One region of the Streptomyces sp. NPDC019937 genome, then DNA from elsewhere that is predicted to be linked to it. Evidence: riboswitches for the same ligand, from Rfam matches in the RefSeq annotation. Region 1 holds a riboswitch; each other region holds the start of a gene.

What was found. Region 1 has a riboswitch for cyclic di-AMP ahead of ABZ562_RS26130 (M23 family metallopeptidase). Riboswitches for the same ligand answer to the same signal wherever they lie in the genome.
Positions count from the first base shown of each region.
Region 2: another riboswitch for cyclic di-AMP. It lies ahead of ABZ562_RS30835 (M23 family metallopeptidase); the one in region 1 lies ahead of ABZ562_RS26130 (M23 family metallopeptidase).
Region 3: another riboswitch for cyclic di-AMP. It lies ahead of ABZ562_RS08810 (NlpC/P60 family protein); the one in region 1 lies ahead of ABZ562_RS26130 (M23 family metallopeptidase).
Region 4: another riboswitch for cyclic di-AMP. It lies ahead of ABZ562_RS25485 (transglycosylase family protein); the one in region 1 lies ahead of ABZ562_RS26130 (M23 family metallopeptidase).

Region 1 is NZ_JBEYAL010000027.1:99,988-102,179, forward strand. It holds gene ABZ562_RS26125 (PP2C family protein-serine/threonine phosphatase) at 1-727, shown strand, start outside; cyclic di-AMP (ydaO/yuaA leader) riboswitch at 1,002-1,133, shown strand; gene ABZ562_RS26130 (M23 family metallopeptidase) at 1,145-2,192, shown strand, end outside.
Region 2 is NZ_JBEYAL010000036.1:80,990-83,181, reverse strand. It holds gene ABZ562_RS30835 (M23 family metallopeptidase) at 198-992, opposite strand; cyclic di-AMP (ydaO/yuaA leader) riboswitch at 1,006-1,168, opposite strand; gene ABZ562_RS30830 (pitrilysin family protein) at 1,394-2,192, opposite strand, start outside.
Region 3 is NZ_JBEYAL010000007.1:90,650-92,841, reverse strand. It holds gene pcrA (DNA helicase PcrA) at 1-619, opposite strand, end outside; cyclic di-AMP (ydaO/yuaA leader) riboswitch at 871-1,064, shown strand; gene ABZ562_RS08810 (NlpC/P60 family protein) at 1,072-2,192, shown strand, end outside.
Region 4 is NZ_JBEYAL010000026.1:104,653-106,844, reverse strand. It holds gene ABZ562_RS25490 (transglycosylase family protein) at 1-838, shown strand, start outside; cyclic di-AMP (ydaO/yuaA leader) riboswitch at 1,093-1,259, shown strand; gene ABZ562_RS25485 (transglycosylase family protein) at 1,266-1,937, shown strand; gene eno (phosphopyruvate hydratase) at 2,052-2,192, shown strand, end outside.

The DNA of each region.
Region 1 (2,192 bases):
CGAGCGGTACGCGGCGATCGGCGGCGACCTGTACGCGGTGCAGGACACCCCGCACGGTGTACGGCTGATCGTCGGGGACGTGCGCGGCAAGGGGCTGCAGGCCGTGGAGGTCGTCGCGGTCCTCATCGGCGCCTTCCGGGAGGCGGCCGAGCAGGAGACGACGCTGGAGGGGCTGGCGGGACGGCTGGAGCGGGCACTGCGGCGCGAGGGCGCCCGGCAGCGGGCCGAGCTGGAGTCGTTCGAGGGGTTCACCACCGCGGTCCTCGGCGAGATCCCGCGCGGCGACTCCACCCTCCGCCTCATCAATCGCGGCCACCCCCCGCCGCTGCTGCTGCCCGGCGACGGCGAGGTGCGACCCCTGGAGCCGGAGACGGCCGCGCTGCCGCTGGGGATGGGTGAACTGGGCGCGTGGCCGGACCGGGTGACGGAGCTGCGGTTCCCCGAGGACGCGACGCTGCTGCTGTTCACGGACGGGGTGACCGAGGCCCGCGACCGGCACGGCGCGTTCTACGTCCCCGAGGAGCGGCTGCGCGGCCGCCGCTTCCCCGGGCCGGGCGGGCTGCTCGACGCGCTGGTGGAGGACGTCGCGCGGCACACGGGCGGGGAGACCTCGGACGACATGGCCCTCCTCGCGCTCCGGCGCCCGCCCGGACCGAACGGAACGGTCCCGCCCGGACCGAACGGAACGACGGCGCCCGCTACGGACACGGACCGTAGTCGACGGTAACGCGTACGCATAACGATTGACGCACGATCAGCTCTCCGGAGGTTTTTACCATCCCTTTTCAACCGGGGTGATACGCCCCCACTTGTCCCCCGATGCTTACTAAGTTCATCCCAAAGCTGCGCGGATTCTTCAGAAGAGCTTGGAATCATGTCGCGCTCTCTATTAACGTTCGATAACGCAGCGCGGTCGACACAGCCGTCGCAGAGGCGGCACCGTGCGCCGTCGCCGAATCCCGTACGTGCAGTGACAGCACCACCAGCAGCACCACGCACCACGGCGGTAGCAGCCGCAGCACCAGGGAACCGGGGAACCACCACCTTGGGGTGAATCGGGTCGACCTGACCCGTAGGAGACCTTCCTGCTCCGAACCCGTCAGCTAACCCGGTAGGCGAGAGGGAAGGAAAGGAGTGCGCCCCGGTGGCGTCCAACAGGTCCGTACTGGACGAAGCCCCGTACCGATCGTCCGGTACCGGCATCGGCACCGCGACCGCGTACGGAGTCGGCTTCGACGCCGGAGCCGGCGCCCGGCCCGCGATCGGCCTCGGCGCCGAAGGGGATGATCCCTCCGGCGCCAAAGAAGCCGTCTGGGACGAGTGGAACCCGACGGAGGAATCCATCGCCCCGCTGCGCGGCAAGCACCGCGTCGTCAAGCAGCGCGGCGGGACCATGGCCCGCAGCGGCGCCGTCCTCGGCGTCGGCGTCATCGCGGCGGTCGGCGCGGGCGGCATGGCGAGCGCCAAGGACCGGCCCGCCGTACCGATCTCCATGCCGGACCTCGCCCACGTCGCCGACGAGGTCAAGGCCCAACTGCCCGCCGCCGAGGACCTGCCCGGCATCGGCTCCCTGATGGCGGACGACCAGGGCTCCTCCCAGCCCGCCGCGGCCACCCTCACCACCAGCGCCACCGACTCGGGCGAGGCGCTGCGCACCCGCATCCTGCGGCAGGCCGAGAGCCAGCAGACCGCCGCGGACGACGACCGGCGCGAGGCCGCCGCGCGGGCCGCCGCCAAGGCCGCCGCCGACGACGCGGCCAAGGCCGCCGCCAAGGCCCGCGACCTGGCCGAGCAGAAGAAGGCCGAGGCCGCCGCCAAGAAGAAGGCCGCCGAGGCGAAGGAGAAGGCGGAGGCCGAGAAGGAGGCCGCGGCCAAGGCCGCCGCCGACCGCCCCGCCAAGACGTCCACGTCCCTCGGGCTCACCCTCCCCGTCGCCTCGTACACCCTGACCGCGGGCTTCGGCCAGGCCGGCGACCTGTGGTCTGCCGACCACACCGGCCAGGACTTCGCCGCCCCGACCGGCACCCCGGTCAAGGCGGTGGGCGGCGGCACCATCACCCAGGCGGGCTGGGCCGGTTCGTACGGCTACCGCATCGTGCTCAAGCTCGATGACGGCACCGAGATCTGGTACTGCCACCTGTCGTCCATGGTCGTCACCTCGGGCAAGGTGTCCTCGGGTGAGACCATCGGCC
Region 2 (2,192 bases), on a different contig from region 1:
CGAAACGCATCCCATTGACGCGCATTCAGCGACTCTATTCGAAGCCGCCGGGATTTCCGATGGGCAAAGTCAATTCGGGGTTATTTTTTGGTCACCGCGACGGTCACGGCGGCGGTCACGGTGCCGGTCACGGCGGCGACGGCATGCCGAAGGCCCCGCCCGGGGCGGACGGGGCCTTTCGACAGAGCGGCGGTGCGTCAGAGATTGACGCCGTGCGAGCGCAGGTACGACAGCGGGTCCATGTCCGAGCCGTACTCCGCGGTGGTGCGGGCCTCGAAGTGCAGGTGCGGGCCGGTGACGTTGCCGGTGGCGCCGGACAGGCCGATCTGCTGGCCGGGGGTGACCTTCTGGCCGACCGAGACGCCGATCGACGAGAGGTGGCCGTACTGGGTGTAGGTGCCGTCGTTCATCTTGATGACGACGTTGTTGCCGTACGAGCCGCCCCAACCCGCCTCGACGATCTCACCGGAGCCCACCGAGTGCACCGAGGTGCCGGTGGAGGCGTGGAAGTCGATCCCGGTGTGGCTGCCGGAGGACCACAGGCCGCTGGACGCCTCGTAGCCGGTGGAGACGTAGGAGCCACTGATGGGCGACACGAACGTGTTGAGGCGCTTGCGCTCTTCCTCACGCGCGGCGCGCTCCTTGGCCTGGCGCTCCGCCTTGGCCTTCTTCGCGGCGGCCTCGGCCTTCCGCGCGGCCTCCTGGCGGGCCACGGCCTCGGCCTTCGCCTTGGCGGCGGCGGTCTCGGCGGCGTCCCGCTGGGACTGGGCCTGCGCGTCGATCTGGTCGGAGAGACCGTCGCCCATCACCATCGCCTGACGGAGACCGGTGTCCTGGGGAGACGGCGTCTCGCCGGTCGCGGCGAGGGCGGGGCCGGCGATGCCGGCGACGACGCCCGAGGCGACCGTGGTGATGCCCGCGATGTTGGCGCCGGTGCGGACGGCGGCTTGGCGGGGACGTCGGTGCTTCCCGGCGGCACGGGTGAACGCCATGTGGTGGCGCACTCCTTTCCTTCCCTCTCGCCTACCGGGTTAGCTGACGGGTTCGGAGCAGGAAGGTCTCCTACGGGCCCCTCCCCCGGCCGGGGAAGGCGTCCGATTCACCCCAGGGACGTTTGGGTCCCCGGCTCCCCTGGCACTCGCACCATGGGACTCGGCGATGGCTGTCCGTGCCGCGGGTGCGGCGGGTATCCGGCGAACAGCCGCACTGACGCTAAACGGGCCGCGTTTCGATCACCAAACGGTTACGGGTTTTTGTTGTTCTCGCCACAAACCAAACACCCCACGAATCGGGCATATGGGAGGACCCCGGCGCCTTGTGCGACGCCAGGGTCCTTGTGCCGATGGTGCGTTGCGCCGGACCCGGGGACATATCGGGCCGGCCGGGCCGGGGTTCAGCCGGTGATGACGCGCACCTCTCCGATGCCGAGCGCCTTGACCGGCTCCTCGATCTTCGAGGCGTCGCCGACGAGCACCGTCACCAGCCGGTCGGCCGGGAAGGCGCTCACGACCGCCGCGGTCGCCTCCACGGTCCCCGCCTCGGCGAGCCGGGCGTACAGCTGCGCCTGGAAGTCGTCCGGCAGGTGCTGCTCGACCTGGTCGGCGAGCGTGCCCGCGACGGCGGCCGCCGTCTCGTACTTGAGCGGCGCGACGCCGACGAGGTTCTGCACGGCGACATCGCGCTCGGCGTCCGTCAGCCCCTCCTCCTTCAGCGTCCGCAGCACCTTCCACAGGTCCTCCAGCGCCGGGCCGGTGACCTCGGTGGCCACCGAACCGCTGATCGCCAGCAGCGAGGCACCCGCCGAGCCGCCGCCGGCCGGCGAGGGCGGCGTCGAGCGCAGCACCTGGCCGAAGGCGCGCACTCCGTAGGTGTAGCCCTTCTCCTCGCGCAGCACCCGGTCCAGACGGGAGGTGAGGGTGCCGCCCAGGCAGTAGGTGCCCAGCACCTGCGCGGGCCAGACGCGGTCGTGCCGGTCGGCGCCGACGCGCCCGATGAGCAGCTGGGTCTGGACCGCGCCGGGCCGGTCGACGATCACCACACGGCCGGTGTCGTCGGCGATGACCGGCGGGACCGACCGCTGCGGGGCGGGGCCGCCGGTCCAGGCGCCCAGGGTGTCGGTGAGCGCCCGGTCGAGGTCGACCCCGGCCAGGTCGCCGACGATGACCGCGGTCGCGGTGGACGGGCGGACGTGC
Region 3 (2,192 bases), on a different contig from region 1:
TCTTCGGGTCCAGGTCGAGATCCCGGCACACCAGCGCCATCAGCCGCTTCGAGTCGGCGGCGTCGTAGATCGAGAACGATGAGGTGAAGCCCAGCTTCTTCGACTCGCGGCGCAGGATGCGCACGCACGCGCTGTGGAACGTCATCACCCACATCGCGTTCGCCCGCGGGCCGACCAGCTCCTCGACCCGCTCCTTCATCTCCCCCGCCGCCTTGTTGGTGAAGGTGATGGCGAGGATCTGCCCGGGGTGCACGTGGCGGGTGCCGAGCAGGTACGCGATGCGGTGGGTGAGCACCCGGGTCTTGCCGGACCCGGCCCCCGCGACGATCAGCAGCGGCGAGCCCGTGTGCTCCACGGCGGCCCGCTGCTGCTCGTTCAGCCCCTCCAGCAGCGCCGCCGGGTCGACGGCCGGGCGGGCCGCGCCGTCCCGGTAGTACGCCTCTCTGGTCCCCCCGCTCGGCACCGGCGCGTCGAAGGCACCGCTGAAGAGGTGGTGCGGCACGTCCTCGCCGCCTGAACCGCCGGCGGGATCCGGGTGCGCGGAATCCTCGGGCGGCGGGGGCTCCTCGCCCGGAGGCCCGAGATCCGCCAGGAAGCTGTCGTCAAAGAGGCTGCTCATCGCTCACCGAGTTTAGGGGGTGCCATCCGGACCATGCCGGGCTCGCGGGCCCTGGCACGCACGCTCGCCGATCCGGCCTGGTCCGGACGGCACCCCCTAGGCGCCACACTGACAGCCTACGCATGGACTGCGTAGGGATGTCACGAAACGGTTTCGGGCAAAACGACCACCAGCCTTCACAGGAGCACCACGAGTTGGCTACCGTCCTCCCCCAGGCGGCCCGTACACCCGTCGGCGAACCGCGCCGGCCCGGGCGGCCTCCGCCGAGTCCGGCCACGTCGCAAGGCGCCCGGAGCCGGGGACCCACAACGCAACACCGGGGTGAATCGGCCCGAGCAGCGGTACGGCGTCACGACGCGCCGGCCGCCCGCGCACGGCCGTAGGGCAACCTTCCGAACCGCCCGAACCCGACAGCTAACCCGGTAGGCGGTCCACGGAAGGAGTCGCCTCCCTTGGCGTCGCACCGCAAGCCGCGGACCCGAATACCCACCGCCGCCGCCTCCACCGGGCGCCGTACCGCCGTCGGATTCACCACCGCCGCCCTCGCCTCCGTCACCCTCCTCTCCCAGACCGCGAACGCCGCCCCGGGCGACCCGAAGCCCGGCACCACGCAGTCGATCGAGGCGGTCAAGGAGAAGGTGGACACGCTCTACCACCAGGCGGAATCCGCCACCCAGCACTACAACGCCGCCAAGGAGCGCTCCGAGCGGCAGCGCACCAAGGTCAACCGGCTGCTGGCCGATGTCGCCGAGAACACCGAGAAGCTCAACGAGGCCCGCCGCACGCTCGGCACCTACGCCGCGGCCCAGTACCGCGACGGCGGCATGACCTCGAGCGCCGCGAGCCTGCTGTTCTCCAACGACCCGCAGGACCTCTTCGACCAGTCCCATCTGATGAGCCGGATGGCCGGTTCGCAGAAGAGAGCCGTCGACGACTTCCAGACGCAGGCGGCGAAGGCCGCCAAGGAGCGCGGGGAAGCCGCCAAGAGCCTGGCGTCGCTGACCGAGACCCAGAAAGAGCTGAAGACCAAGAAGAAGTCCGTCCAGGACAAGCTGTCCCAGGCCCGCCGGCTGCTGGCGAGCCTGACCGCCAAGGAGAAGGCGCGGCTGGCGGCGATCGAGAAGAAGAAGGCCGAGGAGGCCCGGCGCAAGGCGGCCGAGCTGGCCGAGAAGCAGCGGCAGGCCGCGGCCCAGCAGAAGCAGGAGCAGCAGCAGGAGCAGCAGTCGAGCGGAAGCTCCTCTTCCGGCAGTGGCTCCGGCAGCGGCTCCTCCACCTCCACGAACAGCACCAAGGCGGCCAAGGCCATCGACTTCGCGGAGTCCCAGCTCGGCAAGCCGTACGTCTGGGGCGCGACCGGCCCCAACTCCTATGACTGCTCAGGGCTCACCCAAGCCGCCTGGAGGACCGCCGGTGTCTCGCTGCCGCGCACCACGTGGGACCAGGTGAAGGCCGGTACGCGCGTCTCGACCTCCGACCTCAAGCCCGGTGATCTCGTCTTCTTCTACGACGACATCAGCCACGTCGGCCTCTACATCGGCAACGGCATGATGATCCACGCCCCGAAGCCCGGAGA
Region 4 (2,192 bases), on a different contig from region 1:
CGGCGCCCAGGCCGCCCCGGCCTCCACCTGGGACCGGGTCGCCGAGTGCGAGAGCGCCGGGATGTGGAGCGCCAACGAGGGCAACGGCTTCTACGGCGGTCTCCAGCTGACCCTCGACATGTGGAAGAAGTACGGCGGCACCGACTACGCCCCGCGCCCCGACCTCGCCAGCCGCTCCCAGCAGATAGCCGTCGCCGAGGCGATACTCGGCGACCGCGGCCCGGACGCCTGGCCCAGCTGCGCGCTCAACGCCGAGCTGACCGACGACGGCGACGCCCCGGATGTGAACCCGGGCAGCACGGCGCGCCCCTCCCAGCAGCCCCCGCAGCGTGGCGACTCGGGCCGGGACGCCGGAGAGCCGGAGCGGCCCCACCTCTCCAAGGCCCCCGACGGGCTGGACGACGACGCGCCCTCCCCGTCCCCTTCTACTGACGCGCCGGACCCCTCGCCGTCCCCGTCCTCTTCTTCGTCTCCCTCCTCCGACGAGGACGAGGGCGAGGACGCCTCCGAAGGACCCGCCACGACCCCGACGCCCCCCTCCGCGGACGCCTCGGATGCGTCCGGCGCCTCCACGCCCTCCGGCAAGCACCGGGGCGAGCCGGAGAGGGACGCGCGACCGGGCGACCGTGCCTCGCGTGGCGGAGCGCATCGTGCCGAAAACCCCACGGATGGCGGCTACACGGTGCGTCCGGGTGACAACCTTTCAGCAATCGCCGAAAAGCAGGAATTGGGCGGCGACTGGCGGCAGATCTACGAAGGCAACGAGAACCTCATCGGAACCGACCCGGATCTCATCCTCCCTGGTCAGCGACTTGACCTGACTGTCAGGGGCCAGTAGTTCGGGGTGATTTGCCCGATCTGGCGCCGGTGAGACATACCTCTCGTCACATTTTCCGGGCCGTCCCTGGTGTCCGGTCTCTCCGCACCCGGCCCCACCTGCGCCGATGTGGCCCGAGTGAGATCGATAACAGCCCTCTTCGCTGCGATAAGGGTGTTTGAACGTTTCCCGCACGTGTGTTTAACGTCTTTCCGCTCGCCACCGCGAGCACCGTCGACCGTCACGCCGAGTCCTGCCGGCGGTCGTCCGGTACCGACGCGCCAGCGCCGAAGGCAGGAGCGGGGGACCCAAGGTAAGTGCCGCGAGGCCGGCGAAACCGGCCGAACGGCTAGGGGTGAAGCCCGGTGCGAACCCCGCACCGGGCCGGGCAACTCACGCCCGAACCCGACAGCTCACCTCGTAGGCGTCGGTGAGGAAACGAACGAACATGTCCAACGCTCAGGGCAAGCACCGTCGTCCTTCCAAGGCCACCCGCATCACCGCGCTCGTCGGCCTCGCCGGAGCCGCCGTGGCCACTCCGCTCATCGGTGCGACGTCCGCCTCTGCCGCCACCAGCTCCCAGTGGGACCAGGTCGCGCAGTGCGAGTCCGGCGGCAACTGGTCGATCAACACCGGCAACGGGTACTACGGCGGCCTGCAGTTCTCCTCCTCCACCTGGGCCGCCTACGGCGGTACCGCGTTCGCACCGACCGCCGACAAGGCGGGCAAGTCCCAGCAGATCCAGGTGGCCGAGAAGGTCCTCGCCAGCCAGGGCAAGGGCGCCTGGCCGGTCTGTGGCAAGGGCCTGACCAGCGGCGGCGCCCCCGCCCCCGCGCCGTCCGCGCCGCAGCAGAGCCAGTCCGACTCCACGCAGCCGGCCCCGTCCGCCAAGCCGAAGGCCGCGCCGCGCAGCGCGCCCGAGCACGCCGCGCGCTCCGAGGCCCGTGGCCCGGTCAAGAAGGGCGACGGCGAGTACAAGGTCAAGTCCGGTGACACCCTCGGCAAGATCGCCAAGACGGAGGACGTCAAGGGCGGCTGGAAGAAGCTCTTCGAGCTGAACAAGAACGTCGTCCAGCAGGCCGACCTGATCTTCCCCGGCCAGCAGCTCCACCTCAGCTGAGCCGCACCACCGTAGTCAACGAGCCCCGGCGGGGTGCGCCGCCCCCACGGTGCACCCCGCCGGGGCTTCGGTGCGGTTAGGCTCATGCTGCTACCGAAGACCCATACGAAGGAGATCCTCGTGCCGTCCATCGACGTCGTCGTAGCTCGCGAGATCCTCGACTCGCGAGGCAACCCCACGGTCGAGGTCGAGGTCGGCCTCGACGACGGCAGCACCGGCCGTGCCGCCGTCCCGTCCGGCGCCTCCACGGGCGCC